Regions from separate parts of the Novosphingobium sp. BL-S-32 genome, predicted to be linked through region 1. Evidence: predicted binding sites of a transcription regulator. Region 1 holds the regulator's gene; the other holds the start of a gene.

The links. Region 1 encodes LexA, which represses DNA repair genes until DNA is damaged. Its sites were predicted from a motif close to GTTCCNCNCTTGTTCT; they were not measured.
Region 2: a site for LexA is predicted at 3,789-3,804, ahead of AC1VVK_RS15480 (PA0069 family radical SAM protein). Genes of this name have one in related genera too.

What each region holds. Positions count from the first base shown of each region.
Region 1 covers NZ_CM166476.1:484,498-491,301, reverse strand. The annotation lists gene gltX (glutamate--tRNA ligase) at 1-301, opposite strand, end outside; partial or broken gene AC1VVK_RS02335 (ComEC/Rec2 family competence protein) at 283-1,350, shown strand; gene AC1VVK_RS02330 (ComEC/Rec2 family competence protein) at 1,460-2,533, shown strand; gene lexA (transcriptional repressor LexA) at 2,666-3,355, opposite strand; gene AC1VVK_RS02320 (molybdopterin molybdotransferase MoeA) at 3,470-4,690, opposite strand; gene moaC (cyclic pyranopterin monophosphate synthase MoaC) at 4,690-5,172, opposite strand; gene AC1VVK_RS02310 (AraC family transcriptional regulator) at 5,392-6,297, shown strand; gene trpC (indole-3-glycerol phosphate synthase TrpC) at 6,310-6,804, opposite strand, start outside.
Region 2 covers NZ_CM166476.1:3,299,817-3,306,620, reverse strand. The annotation lists gene AC1VVK_RS15500 (NADP-dependent isocitrate dehydrogenase) at 1-733, shown strand, start outside; gene AC1VVK_RS15495 (TauD/TfdA dioxygenase family protein) at 1,058-1,915, opposite strand; gene AC1VVK_RS15490 (TauD/TfdA dioxygenase family protein) at 2,133-2,978, opposite strand; gene AC1VVK_RS15485 (TetR/AcrR family transcriptional regulator) at 3,114-3,701, opposite strand; gene AC1VVK_RS15480 (PA0069 family radical SAM protein) at 3,815-4,885, shown strand; gene AC1VVK_RS15475 (enoyl-CoA hydratase/isomerase family protein) at 4,965-5,762, shown strand; gene AC1VVK_RS15470 (hypothetical protein) at 5,824-6,111, shown strand; gene AC1VVK_RS15465 (GFA family protein) at 6,118-6,516, shown strand; gene AC1VVK_RS15460 (long-chain fatty acid--CoA ligase) at 6,721-6,804, opposite strand, start outside.

The DNA.
Region 1 (6,804 bases):
CGTCTGCGACTTGTGCGTGCCGATCCGAGCGGGCGAACTGGAACACTGCCGGTTCGTCGCCGCCGAGGCCCAGCCAGTTCAGCCCGTCGAAAATCGCCTCGATCGCCGGTTCGGTTGAGCGGGCGCGGTCGGTGTCCTCGATGCGCAGGAGGTACTTGCCGCCATGGTGGCGGGCATAGAGCCAGTTGAACAGCGCCGTACGAGCGCCGCCGATGTGCAGGAAACCCGTGGGCGAGGGGGCAAAGCGCGTGACGACGGGCTTTCTGTCCGTCTGTCCGCTCGATGCGCTACCGCTTGCCATTGTTATCACCTTCCGTCCTTATGTCGGCCATGGCCAGCCTAGCCGCCACGACCGATGATCCCGTTTTTCCGGCCTCTGCCGGAGGCGCTGCGTTGCAGCATCGCCCATGGATCAGCCAGAGCCACATGTCGAGGTGTTTGGTCGGTGTCGAGTGTTTTCTTTCGAACTGCGGTTTCGACAAGGCGCCGTGGCTTACAGTGGGCTTTGGGGCCGGAATTGCGGGCTGGTTTGGGCTGCCCCGGCCTCTCTATTGGATTGCATTTTGCGCAACTTGTGCGGCTACCGCAACTGCTGCCAGCGTCTGGCGGCACGGTCGGGCCAACTTTCCGCTGGTGCGACGTGCGGTCATGTCGATGGCGCTGGCTTTGCTGTTCGGTTGCCTGGCCGTGTGGGGCCGTTCCGAGCTGGTTGGCGCGGCGCCGATTTCGCGCTCCTTATCGGGTACGTTCATGGCCCGCGTCCTGTCGGTGGAAGAGCGGCCGGCCCAGGAACAGCGCCGGTTTGTGGTGGCAATGCGGGAGCCGGCGACCGGCCGTGCGATAATGGCGCGGGTGACTGTGCCCAATCGATTCGGCGCTCTGCACGCCCATTCGGGATCACAATCGCAAGTCGGGCCGGGCGCGTTGATCCGCTTCCGTGGCAGGCTGGTTCCGCCGGCTTCTCCGCTCATCCCAGGGGGGTACGATTTTGCTCAGGCAGCGTGGTTTGCGGGCCTTTCCGCAACGGGCAGCGTCCTCGCGCCGATTGAGGTCTTGAACGCCGGAACGGGGGGAGACCTTTTGGCTGCCTGGCGGGAAGATCTGAGCGGTCATATCCAATCGAGGCTACCGAGCGGCAGTGCAGGTATCGCCGTGGCATTGGTTACCGGAGACATGGGGAGCATTTCCCAGCAGGATGGGCAGGCCATGCGCGATGCCGGGCTGGCGCATCTGCTTTCGATCAGCGGTCTGCACGTCAGTGCGGTTATCGGCGCCGTCTATTTTCTGGTGCTTCGCCTGCTGGCGCTTTCGCCCGGATTGGCGTTGCGCTGGCGGCTTCCCATTCTGGCGGCAGGCGTGGGCGCACTCGCTGGCATCGCCTACACGTTGTTGACGGGATCGCAGGTGCCGAAAGGTACGCTCCTGCGTGGGATCGCTCTTGGTGCTCACTGCACTGGCCATGGGGCGGGAGGCTTTGTCCGTCCGCCTACTGGCAGCCGGCGCCTTTGTTGTCATGCTGTTATGGCCCGAATCTCTTGCCGGGCCGAGCTTCCAGATGAGCTTTGCAGCGGTTCTGGCGCTGATCGTGGTGGCAAATGCCGGTCCGGTGAAGCGCTGGATGGCGCCGCGTGAGGAAAGCATTGTGATGCGCCTTCTGCGCGACATTGTCCTTACGCTGGTGACCGGGATCGCGATCGAAGCCGTACTCATGCCGATCGGCCTCTATCATTTCCATCGGGCGGGCGTGTACGGAGCCATGGCCAACATCGTGGCAATTCCGCTGACGACCTTCATCATCATGCCGCTGGTCGCTGGGGCCCTGTTGCTCGACATCGCCGGACTGGGCGCCCCAGTCTGGTGGCTGGCGAATTGGGCCATTGCACTGCTGCTGGACCTTGCTCACGGAACGGGAGGACTTCCCGGCGCCGTGAGGTTGTTCCCGACGATGGGAACGGGCCATTTCCTGCTTTTCGTTGCGGGCGGACTTTGGTTTGCCTTGTGGCGTGGGAGAGTGCGATTTCTGGGGCTCGTTCCCGCAATCGCAGGTGCTCTTGGTCTGGCATTGCTGACGCCGCCGAACATCCTTGTTGCAGGCGACGGCCATTACGTGGGCGTGGTTGTCGACGGCGGAAGAAATCTGGCCCTCTTGCGCGAGAGCAAGAGCGATTATGCCATGGACAACTTCCTGGAAGTGGTCGGTCAGAGGAATGCTCCGCTTTCCCTGCCTCGGCGGCCGGAAGCACACTGCAATGCGGATTTCTGCGCGGTTTCACTTGATCGTGGCGGCCGGACGTGGCGCGTACTGATAGCGCGCAGCGATGCCTATGTTCCTGTCCCGGCACATTTGCGCGCGTGCAGTCAGGTCGATATCGTCATTGCAGATCGCCGCTTGCCAGGAAGTTGTCATCCCCATTGGCTCAGGATCGACCGACCTATGCTCAAGCAGACGGGCGGTCTCACCATCGACCTGTCTGGGCAGACAGTGCAGACCGTTGCCCAAGAGCAAGGCGGTCATGGCTGGTGGCGGCCTTAGAGCGTTTTTGAACAAGGCGGAATCACCTGACGACTCGGAAAACGCGACAAACCAAAAACTTGGAGCGTTTGATCCGATACAGTCGGATCAAACGCTCCAGATCGTCGTAGATGCAGGATTTCGCTGCTCGCTTCAGTGATAGCGGCGCAGAATCCCAGCGAGTTTACCCTGCACCTGAACTTCATCCGCACCGTAAAGTTGGGCTGTATATGCCGCATTGGCCGGGTCGAGCCGCACCTTGGGGCCTTCGCGCCGCAGGTACTTTAGGGTTGCCTCTTCACCACGGATGAGGGCGACGACAATCTCGCCGTCACGCGCGGTATCGGTACGCTTCACGAGGGCCAGATCACCATCGAGAATTCCCGCCTCGATCATCGAGTCGCCCGAAACTTCAAGGGCGTAGTGGTCACCGGAACCAAGCAGGGCCGCCGGAACCGGCAGCATCGACTGACCCTCTATGGCCTCGATCGGCGCCCCGGCAGCGATACGGCCGTGCAGCGGAATCTCGATCACGTCGTTGGCCGGTTCGGGTGCCCGAGGAGCCGGACGCAGTGACGGCGCCGTCTCGCGCGGCGGCGCAGCTGCGGTAGTTGGCTTGCTATTGACGTCTTCGGGCTGGCGAAGAACTTCCAATGCCCGTGCGCGGTTGGGCAGGCGGCGGATAAAGCCGCGCTCTTCCAATGCCGAAATCAGGCGGTGCACGCCCGACTTCGACTTGAGGTCAAGTGCGTCCTTCATCTCTTCGAAGCTAGGCGAGACGCCGCTGTCTTCGAGCCGCACCTGAATGAACCGGAGCAATTCGTGCTGCTTGCGCGTCAACATCTGGCCTGCCTCACCTGCTGGGCCGCCGTCAGCGGCCTTGTTGCCATCGCGAAGAACACTTGCAGGTTCGTTCGCGAACAATGAGGGAACAATTAAGCAACGAATCCGGTAACGTCAAGCAATACCGCCATTCTGGAGCAAGTAGACTCGCACCGGATCGCCTGCCCCGGCAACTGGCGCACGCGCGGGGCGATCGATCAGGACATTGCTGGTGGCCAGCGAAGCCAGCGCGCCACTGTCCTGAACGACTTGCGGGGTGACGTTTTCTCCGTCCCACACGCCCCGCAGGAATTCGCGGCGATCGCCGGTCGCGGGTACGGGGCTTGTTAGCAGGGCGAGCATGGACATCGACGTCGGCCGGCCCGCGCCCAATAGCGCGCGCAGGACCGGCAGCAGGAAGTGATACGCGGTAATATGGCTGGAAACGGGGTTTCCGGGCAGTCCGATAACGAGTTGGCTGCGCCGGCCTTTGGCTTTCCGGGCGACCAGGATCGGCTTTCCCGGTTTGATCGCTACGCGCCAGAAATCGAGTTTGGCGCCCCAGGCTTCGAGCGCCGGGCGCACCAGGTCGTGCTCGCCGACGGAGGCGCCCCCGCTGGTGACGATCACGTCCGAATCCGCCGCCGTCTGGAATGCTTTGACCAGTGCTTCCAGTTGATCCTCGACCGGTCCGATCCTGTCGACTTTCACAGGCAGATTGCGCGCCATGGCGGCGAGCATGGCGCCATTGCTGGCGGGGATCTGATGCGGTTCGCAGCATTCCGGGTCGGAAGCCAGTTCGTCCCCGCTGTCGATCACTGTGAGGTGGGGAATGCGCCGGACAGGAAGGTGTTTGTGGCCGGCTGCCATTGCGAGCGCCGCCTGCGAGGATCCGATCCGAACGCCAAGTGGAAGGATTTCCTTGCCTTCGGGGAAGTCCATGCCGCGACGGCGTATGTGCTTGTGCGCAGGGATGGGTGCCTCGCCGGTTAGCGAGATGCGATGCTGTTCGCGGGACAGATCTTCCTGGAGGATGACCGCCTCGGCGCCCGCGGGCATCAGTGCGCCGGTGGAAATGCGCACGGCCTGACCCGGTGCCACGGTTGCGTCGTAGGGATGACCCGCCGCGCTCTCACCCACCACATGCCACGGGCCGGTGAGGTCTTCGGCGGTGACTGCGTAGCCATCCATCGCCGAGACATCTGCCGCCGGTTGGGTGCGGCGAGCCAGCATGGGTTCGGCAAGGTAGCGGCCCAGCGCACCCTCTATGTCAACGCGCTCGATCGGCAGGGGGTCGACAAGCGACAGCAGCTTGGCCTGTGCGTCTTCGAGCGAGAGCATTGGATGTCCGGCCATCAGGCAGTGCCTTCCAGAGTCCAGTGTCCCGACTTTCCGCCGCGTTTCTCGATGAGCCGGATTTCGCTGATAACCATGCCTTTATCGAGCGCCTTGGCCATGTCGTAGATTGTCAGAAGTGCGATGGAAGCTGCTGTAATAGCTTCCATTTCGACACCAGTTTTGCCGGTGAGGATGGCCGTGGCGGTTGCGCGGATGGCGCTGTCTTCGAAATGGAAATCCACGTTTACCGCATCAAGCATTAGCGGGTGGCACATGGGGATCAGATCGGCGGTCTTCTTGGCGGCCATGATCCCGGCGATGCGGGCTGTGCCAAGAACATCGCCCTTGGGCGCGTTTCCGAGGCGGATCGCTTCGAGGGCGTCCGGCGTCATGGAAATCCGGCCAGATGCCACGGCGAGGCGTTGGGTTTCGTCCTTGGCGCCGACATCGACCATGCGGGCGGTTCCATTCGAATCGATGTGGGTCAGGCTCTTGGTCATGTTCAGCCTTCGGCTTCCGCAAGGTGACTCAGTTTACATGGTCCTGAGAAAGATGCCGCAGCCGCGCCGGATCGCTGGATTCGCGCGGTTTTTCTGGAAGTTCTGCAAAGGTCCATGAAGGACCGATGGCAGATTTTGTGCGAGTAGGACAGGGATTGCGGCGCGATTATCGCAAGATCGATCAGGCAGGTATTTGGGTTTCGTGGCAGGACAGCCTGCATGACACGAAGCTCGAAACAGGATGAACATTCGCGCCGCCGCTATTTTGACCGGATGGCGCGCGTGGTCGAGCGGATCGATGCAGAGCAGGACGCGTCGCCGGACCTAGAAACGATCTCAGGATGGGCCGGATTCTCGCCGTACCATTTCCATCGTCAGTTCCGGGCGCTGAGCGGAATGCCGGTCCAGCGTTTCGTTCAGCTTTCGCGGTTGCATCGGGCGGGTACGAAGCTGGCCTATCAGCCCCGCACGCGGGTTACCGATGCCGCGCTGGATGCCGGTTACGAAGCGCCGGAAGCCTTTGCCCGCGCCTTTCGCGCGTGGATCGGTCAGACGCCTTCGGCTTTTCGCGCTGGGCCGGACTGGTTGGCATGGCAGGCCCTGAGCGACACACTCCAAGTGGCAAGGAACAGGACAATGGTTGAAACCACGGCAATCGACGATGTCGAGATTCGCGAATTTGCGCCGATGCGCGTGGCGGTCATGGAGCATCGCGGCGACATGGCAAAAATCGGCGACACGATCCGGAGATTCATCGACGGGCGGCAATCGGCGGGCTTCGTGCCGCCAGGCAGCCGCACGTTCAATCTCTTCCCGACCGTTCCGCGCACCACACCGATCGAGGATCATCTGGTCATGCTCTGCGCGTCGGTACCGGCATGGTTCGCCGGTGACAGCCCGGCCGGCGTGCGTGTAGATGAGATTCCCGGCGGTCGCTATGCGGTGCTGCCGATCACGGGCCCGGCAATGGACCTGGAGGAATCCGCGCTGTGGCTCTACCGCGAATGGTTGCCCGCCAGTGGCGGGAGCCTGCGCGATTATCCTCTTTTCTGCGAGCGCGTGCGCCTTTACCCGCAGTTTTCCGCGACCGAGGCGCTCACGGAAATGTTTCTGCCGCTGTCCTGACCGGCGCGCTGATCAGGCCCCGGTGAGCAGAGCCCGGGTTGCCGTTTCCACGTTCGCTTCGCGCATCAGGCTTTCACCAACAAGGAAGGTCCGCGCACCGCAACCTGAGAGTCTTTCGAGGTCGGCGTGAGTGTTGATGCCGCTTTCGCTGACCAGAAGCGTGCCCTCGGGCGCCAGTGGCGCAAGGCGTTCGGTGGTGGCGATGTCGGTGACGAAGCGCTTGAGATCGCGGTTGTTCACGCCGATCAGCCGCGACTTCAGGCGAGCGGCGCGCTCCATTTCAGCTTCGTTGTGAACTTCGACGAGGCAGTCCATGCCGCGTTCGTGGGCGGCGGCTTCGAGTTCGGCCATCAGCACGTCGTCAAGAGCGGCGACGATGATGAGAATGGCGTCGGCGCCGATCGAGCGGGCTTCGGCCACCTGCCAGGGATCGACCATGAAGTCCTTGCGGATCACCGGCAGCGTGCAGGCGGCGCGGGCGTCCATAAGGAAGTCCTCATGGCCCTG
Region 2 (6,804 bases), 790 kb from region 1:
CGACCTCGACGTGTTCGACTTCCCGGCTCCGGGCGTCGCCATGGCGATGTACAACCTGGACGAATCGATCCGCGACTTCGCGCGCGCTTCGTTCAACTACGGCCTGAACCTCAAGTGGCCGGTGTACCTCTCGACCAAGAACACCATCCTCAAGGCCTATGACGGCCGCTTCAAGGATCTGTTCCAGGAAGTCTTCGACAACGAAGGCTTTGCCGCGAAGTTCAAGGACGCCGGCATCACCTACGAACACCGCCTGATCGACGACATGGTCGCCTCGGCGCTCAAGTGGTCCGGCAAGTTCGTCTGGGCCTGCAAGAACTACGATGGCGACGTGCAGTCGGACACCGTTGCACAGGGCTTCGGCTCGCTGGGCCTGATGACCTCGGTCCTCATGGCGCCCGACGGCAAGACCGTTGAGGCAGAAGCCGCTCACGGCACCGTGACCCGTCACTACCGCCAGCACCAGCAGGGCAAGGCGACCTCGACCAACCCGATCGCCTCGATCTTCGCCTGGACCCGTGGCCTCATGTACCGCGGCAAGTTCGACGAGACCCCGGAAGTCGTGAAGTTCGCCGAGACCATCGAGCGCATCTGCATCGAGACCGTCGAAAGCGGCAAGATGACCAAGGACCTCGCGCTGCTGATCGGTCCGGACCAGAACTGGATGACCACCGAGCAGTTCTTCGAGGAAATCGTCAAGAACCTCGAAACCGAGATGGCGACCTGGGCCTGAGCCCTGCCTGACCGGACCTGAGTTCGAAGAAGACCCTCCGCCGAAAGGCGGGGGGTTTTTCTTTGTGGGCTCGCGACGTCCACGGACGGTTAATCAAAAAATCGCGTCGCCCCCGCGAAGGCGGGGGCCCGCTTTTTTGGTTCACGCAAGGCATGCACACGCAGAAAGGTCGTGCAGTTAACGACCTTTCTGCGTGTGCAAAAGAACAAGCGGGATCCCCGCCTTCGCGGGGGCGACGGTGACTATGTGAGCGGTTTGAATGAGGGGACTATTGCCTCGTGGACCCGGCCCTGGCGTCATCAGCCCGGACTCCCACCTTGACCATCAAGCGAAGGCTTCCTCGCCCTCCAGCTTGGTGCGGTGCATCAATCGGCCGCTGTCGGTCGGATACCAGGTGGCGCGGTGCATGGTGCCGGTATTGTCCCAGATCACCGTCTCGCCCAGCGACCACTTGTGGCGATAGACGAAGCGCGGCTGCGTCGCCCAATCGCGCAGGCGCACCAGCAGTTCCTCACTCTTGCCCCAGTCCAAGCCCACGACCTGCTGCGCAGTATTGCCGAGAACCAGCGACTTGCGGCCCGACTCATGCGTCCAGACCAGCGGCAGCGTATTCTCGCCGCGCGACTTCCAGGCCATCAGCAGCTCATGGCTTGGCTCGGGCTGGTGATAGAGCTGCGAGCGCCAGAGCGAGTGGACCACCTGAAGCCCCTCGATTGCGGCCTTGTCCTCATCGGGAAGCGCGTCGTAGGCGGCATAAGTATTGCAGAACTCGGTGTCACCGCCCTCTGCCGAAAGCTTGCGGCTCGACAGGATCGAAGCGCGGATCGGCACTTGCGACATGGTGCCGTCGATATGCCAGAAAAACGCGCCCTTCAGGTAATCGGCATTGGGATTGATGCGCGAGTCCATCGTGATCGGATAGACATTGTCGCCTTCCTTGCCGGCTTGCTCGTGAATTTCGTGCGCAAAGGTGCCGAGCGTCTTGGTGAAGGCGATCTGCTCCTCGTCGGTCAGGTGAGCTTCGGGAAACACCAGAACGCCGCGCGCTTCCAGCAGTTCACGGATTTCGGCGGCGCGGCTGCCGGACAGCAGGGTCTCCTTGTCGGTCCGGATCACGGCGCCGATATCGGGCGCGGCATTGGATACGTTCCAATGGGTGGATGGAATCGAAGTCGTTGCCATCGAATACTCTCCCATGCGCTCTTTGGCGCTTGTGCTGAACATGGGTACAGCACACGTCCGAGCAGGGTCAAGGACAGTAGGTGCAAGGCACCGGGCCTCTTCATGCCGGCTCCACCAAAACCGAAAAAGCCCGCCGGACCGGAGTCCGACGGGCTTCAAAGGACGGCGGGACGGCGCCCCCCGACGCCGTCAAGCCAACCCTCTTTCTCAAAATCCCTTATTCGAAAGGCTCTTCGCCCTCCAGCTTGGTACGGTGCATCATGCGCCCGCAGGTCGGGTCATAGGCCTCGGCCCGGTGCATGGTGCCGGTGTTGTCCCACATGACGAGATCGCCGACTTCCCATTCGTGGCTGTAGGTGAACTCGGGGCCAGTCGCCCATTCGCGCAGCCCATGGATGATCATCGCGCTTTCCAGCGCCGACTTGCCGACGACTTGTGCGCTGGTGCAGCCGATCACGAGGCTCTTGCGGCCCGAAGCGTGCTTCCACACGAGCGGCAGTTCCTGCTCGCCGATCTGGGCGTAGCCCTGAAGCTTGGCGAGGCTGGGTTCCGGTTCATAGTAGAACAGGCTGGCCCAGGGGCCGTGGACCACGCGGTACTGCTCGTACTCGGCCTGCTTGTCGGCAGGCAGGTGCTCGAACGCAGCGTAAGTATTGGCGAAACCGGTGTTGCCGGTGCCCTTGGGGCTCGGCACCCGGCACGACAGCAGCGAGGCCAGGATCGGCACGTCGTTGCGGGTGCCGTCGATATGCCAGTAGAGCGAGCCCTTGAGGTACTCGGCCGCCATCGGATTTTCCTTGGCGTCGAGCGTGATCTTCGAGATCACCTCGTCACCGCCCTTACGCTCAGGCGCGAACGTGCCGAGCGTCTTGGTGAAGGCGATCTGTTCCTCGTCCGTGAAGTTCACCTGCGGGAAGACCAGCACGCCGCGCGCTTCCAGAAGCTCGCGGATTTCAGTGGCGATTTCGCCCGAGAGCAGTTCTTCCTTGGTATTGAGAACGCGGCTGCCGATCTTCGGCTTGAGATTTTCCGCCTTCAGTTGGGTCTTGGTATCGACCGACATCGTACACACTCTCCAAAAATCAACTTGCACCGCTCTGCGGCGCTTGGAGAGCTGGGTATCACGGGCTGAACGCCCGTTCAAACCCGTCAGCGATTGCCGCTGCGATCAATCGCCCCTACGCGTTTCGACACGAGTTCAGGCGCGCGTTTCCAGCCGCGCCAGCCAGGATTCGACAATGGCCCGCGCCTGTTCGTGGCCTGCCGTGACGCCCAGCGCCTCTTCCATGACGATGCAGCGGCCGATGCCCGCAAGCAGCACGGACAGGCCCGCGGGATCGAAACCGTCCACCGCGCGCAGCCGTTCTCCGAACAGTTGTCCGATGATCTCGACCTGTCGCTGGCGCATGGCGACGCTGTGCTGCGCCATCTTCTCGCGCACGGCCGGGCGGTGGTTGGCGAGCGCCATGAACTCCAGCGACATCGCCGTGCGACTGGTATCGACGAAGAAGCGCCAGAGTGCACGCACCGGATCCTCGGAGGCCAGCGCCTCCTCTATCATACCGTCGCTGTCCTCTGCGCCCTGCCGGCAAACTTCCAGCAGAAGATCGTCGGTGGTCGGGAAATAGTAATGGACCAGCGACGGCTTGAGCCCCGCGCGCGCGGCCACGCGGCGCGTACTGGCGGCGGCATAGCCTTCATCGCGGATGAGATCGACGGCCGCCTCGACGATACGCGCCCGCGTTGCGGACGTTTCAGCGCCGACCCTGCGCACTGCCCCTGCCATTTGATCTCCTCTTAAGAGGCACTTGCCTAGGGCGTGCTGACCACAAGATCAACACAGCCATCAACAGCACCGACTCGCTTGCCATTTGTTCCCTTTATGTTCACATTGCAGGCATGCGAGTCCACAAAGGAAGAGGCGCCGTCAGCGGACAGGCCAGCAAGCGCTTCAACCTTCCCCAGCGGGAGGCCGATGGCGACTGGCTGGACGAAGCCGCGCTCGTCGACGGGGAGGCTCCGCCCTTGCGCACGCAAGTGATCGAGCTTCACCCCCGCACCATCCTGTCTTTCAACAAGTCACCCGATGTGCCCTTCGACCGCTCGATCAATGCCTACAACGGCTGCGAGCACGGCTGCATCTACTGCTTCGCCCGGCCGACCCACGCCTATCACGACCTCTCGCCCGGTCTCGATTTCGAGACCAAGCTCTTCGCCAAGCCCCAGGCGGTGAAGCTGCTGCGCGAAACACTCGCCAAGCCGAGCTACCGCCCAGCCCCCATCGCCATGGGCACCAATACAGACCCCTATCAGCCCATCGAGGCACGTTACCGGATAACCCGGCAAGTGCTCGAATTCTGCCTAGAAGTGCGCCACCCGGTGACGATCACCACAAAGTCGGACCGCGTGCTGCACGATCTCGACCTGTTGACCCAGCTTGCGCAGCACAACCTCACGCATGTCGCGATTTCGGTGACGAGCATGGATCCGGCATTGTCGCGCCTGCTCGAACCGCGCGCGTCCTCGCCCGCCAAGCGGCTCGCCGCGCTCGGCAAGCTGGCAGAGGCGGGCGTGCCGGCGCATGTTTCGATCGCTCCGGTCATCCCGGCGATCACCGATCCCTATATCGAGGAGATACTCGAAGCTGCGGCCGGGCAAGGCATCCGCAGCGTGTCGTGGATCATGGTCCGCCTGCCCCACGAGGTCGCCCCGCTGTTCCGCGAATGGCTGGACACCCATTTTCCCGACCGCGCGGCCAAAGTCATGGCCACGATCCAGTCGATGCGCGGCGGGCGCGACTACGATCCGAAGTTCTTCACCCGCATGCGGCCCGAAGGAGTCTGGGCGGAAGTCTTCCGCCGCCGCTTTGCCGTGGCGATGAAGCGGCTGGGCTTCGGCAAGGCGCACGTGATGCTCGACTGCTCGCAATTCCGCCCGCCCAGCCGCGACGGACAACTGGCGCTGTTCTAGACAAATCCCTGTTCCGGCGCAGTCGTGTCACCGACACGCACCTCCGCTTAGGTCCGGCAGAGAACAAGGGAGTGCGCCGATGTTCGAGAAGCCCATAACCATCGTCACCCACGGTGCGGTCGAAATCGTGACGCTGAACCGCGCCGAGGCGCTCAACACGTTTGACGAGCCCATGACGTTCGCTCTGCGCGACTATTTCACTGCGCTGGCCGAGCGGCACGAGGTACGCGTCGTGATCCTGCGTGCAGAAGGGCGCCATTTCAGCGCCGGTCTCGATCTGGCCAGTTGGGAAAACGACAGGACGCGCGGCGCGCTTCAGCACTGCTGGCACCTCCAGCGCGCAATCGCGGGCCTGCTGGAGCTTATGCGCGCATGCCCGCAACCGATCATCGGGCTCGGCCACGGCGCCGCCTGCGGAGCCGGCTTCTCGTTGCTGCTCGCCTGCGATATCCGCTACGGCACGCCGGATCTCCGGATGAATGCGGCTTATATCAAGGTCGGGCTCGGCGGCTGCGATCTGGGGTGCAGCTATTTCCTGCCGCGCATGGTCGGTGCCACGGTGGCGGCGGAATACATGCTCACCGGCCGCTTCATGGATGCCGAAACGGCGCTCCGCCACGGATTGCTGGGCGCGGTCGTGCCTCACGAGGATCTGTTCGACAAGGGGCTTGCCGTCGCTGACGAGATGCTCGCCAATGCCCCCATGGGCCTCAGGCTCACCAAGGACGCGATCAATCGCAATCTCGACGCGCGCTCGCTGTCGGACGCCATGGCGCTGGAGGACCGCCAGCAGGTGATGATGCTGATGAGCGAGGATTTCGCCGAGGGCGTCTCGGCTTTCCGCGCCCGGCGAACACCGGAATATCGCGACCGCTGAAACTCTTCGGCCTCTCTGCGAGTTGTTCACTCCAACGAACGGGAGAGGACAGGAGGCCCGAATGGAGGAAAGGATCGTCGAGACCGAGCGCGCACCTGAAGCGCCGGTCCATACCACCACCGTGATCCACGAACGCAGCACTTCAAGCAGCGCGACGGGTATTCTGCTGGCATTCGCCCTGCTCCTGGCCGTTGTCGGCGCACTCTATCTGTTCAGCCGGCTGAACCAGAGCGAGGCCACGCGCGACGATGCGGTGACACAGGCCGCCCACGATGTCGGACAGGCCGCCAACAAGGTCGGCGATGCCGCGCAGGACGCGGCGAACAGCGTCAATCACAAGGACAATTGAGCGGGCTTGACCATTCGCACAGCCACCTGCCGATGCAGGCAACTGCGCGCAACCTGCACCGGCGATCCTGTCCGCGTGTCGGTCTGCCACTGCCTTGCCTGCCAGAAGCGCACCGGCAGCGCCTTCGCAGTGCAAGCCCGCTGGCCCAACGCAAACGTGGAGCTAAGCGGCGAATTCCGCGAATGGTCGCGAACGACGGACAGCGGATCGCTCACGATTTACCACTTCTGCCCCCACTGCGGCGCGACAGTCGCATTTTCCGGCGCGGGAATGCCGGACGTCACCGCCATACCTGTGGGTGCCTTTGCCGACCCCGGTTTTCCGCCGCCCAGGTTCTCGGTGTACGAGGAGCGCAAACACGCCTGGGTCGCCATATTGGGCGACGATATCGAGCACATGGACTAGGCGCGCGCTAAAGGTGCTTCCCTGTAATGATCGATGATGACCTTTCAAACGCACACCACCGTCGCCCTCGCGAATGTGGGGGCCCCGCTTCTTGGCAACCTCTCGCCTCGCACAACAGAAGCGGGAACCCCGCTTTCGCCGGGATGATGGGGTTTGTCTTTGTAAAGTGCGGGGTACGGCGGCCCTCCGCATTCATCCACGCCCTTAAGCGGGAAGCCTGTAGTCCGCGAACAGCCGGCGCAGCGCCTTCTTGTCGAGCTTGCCGCTGCCGGTGTGTGGCAGCGCATC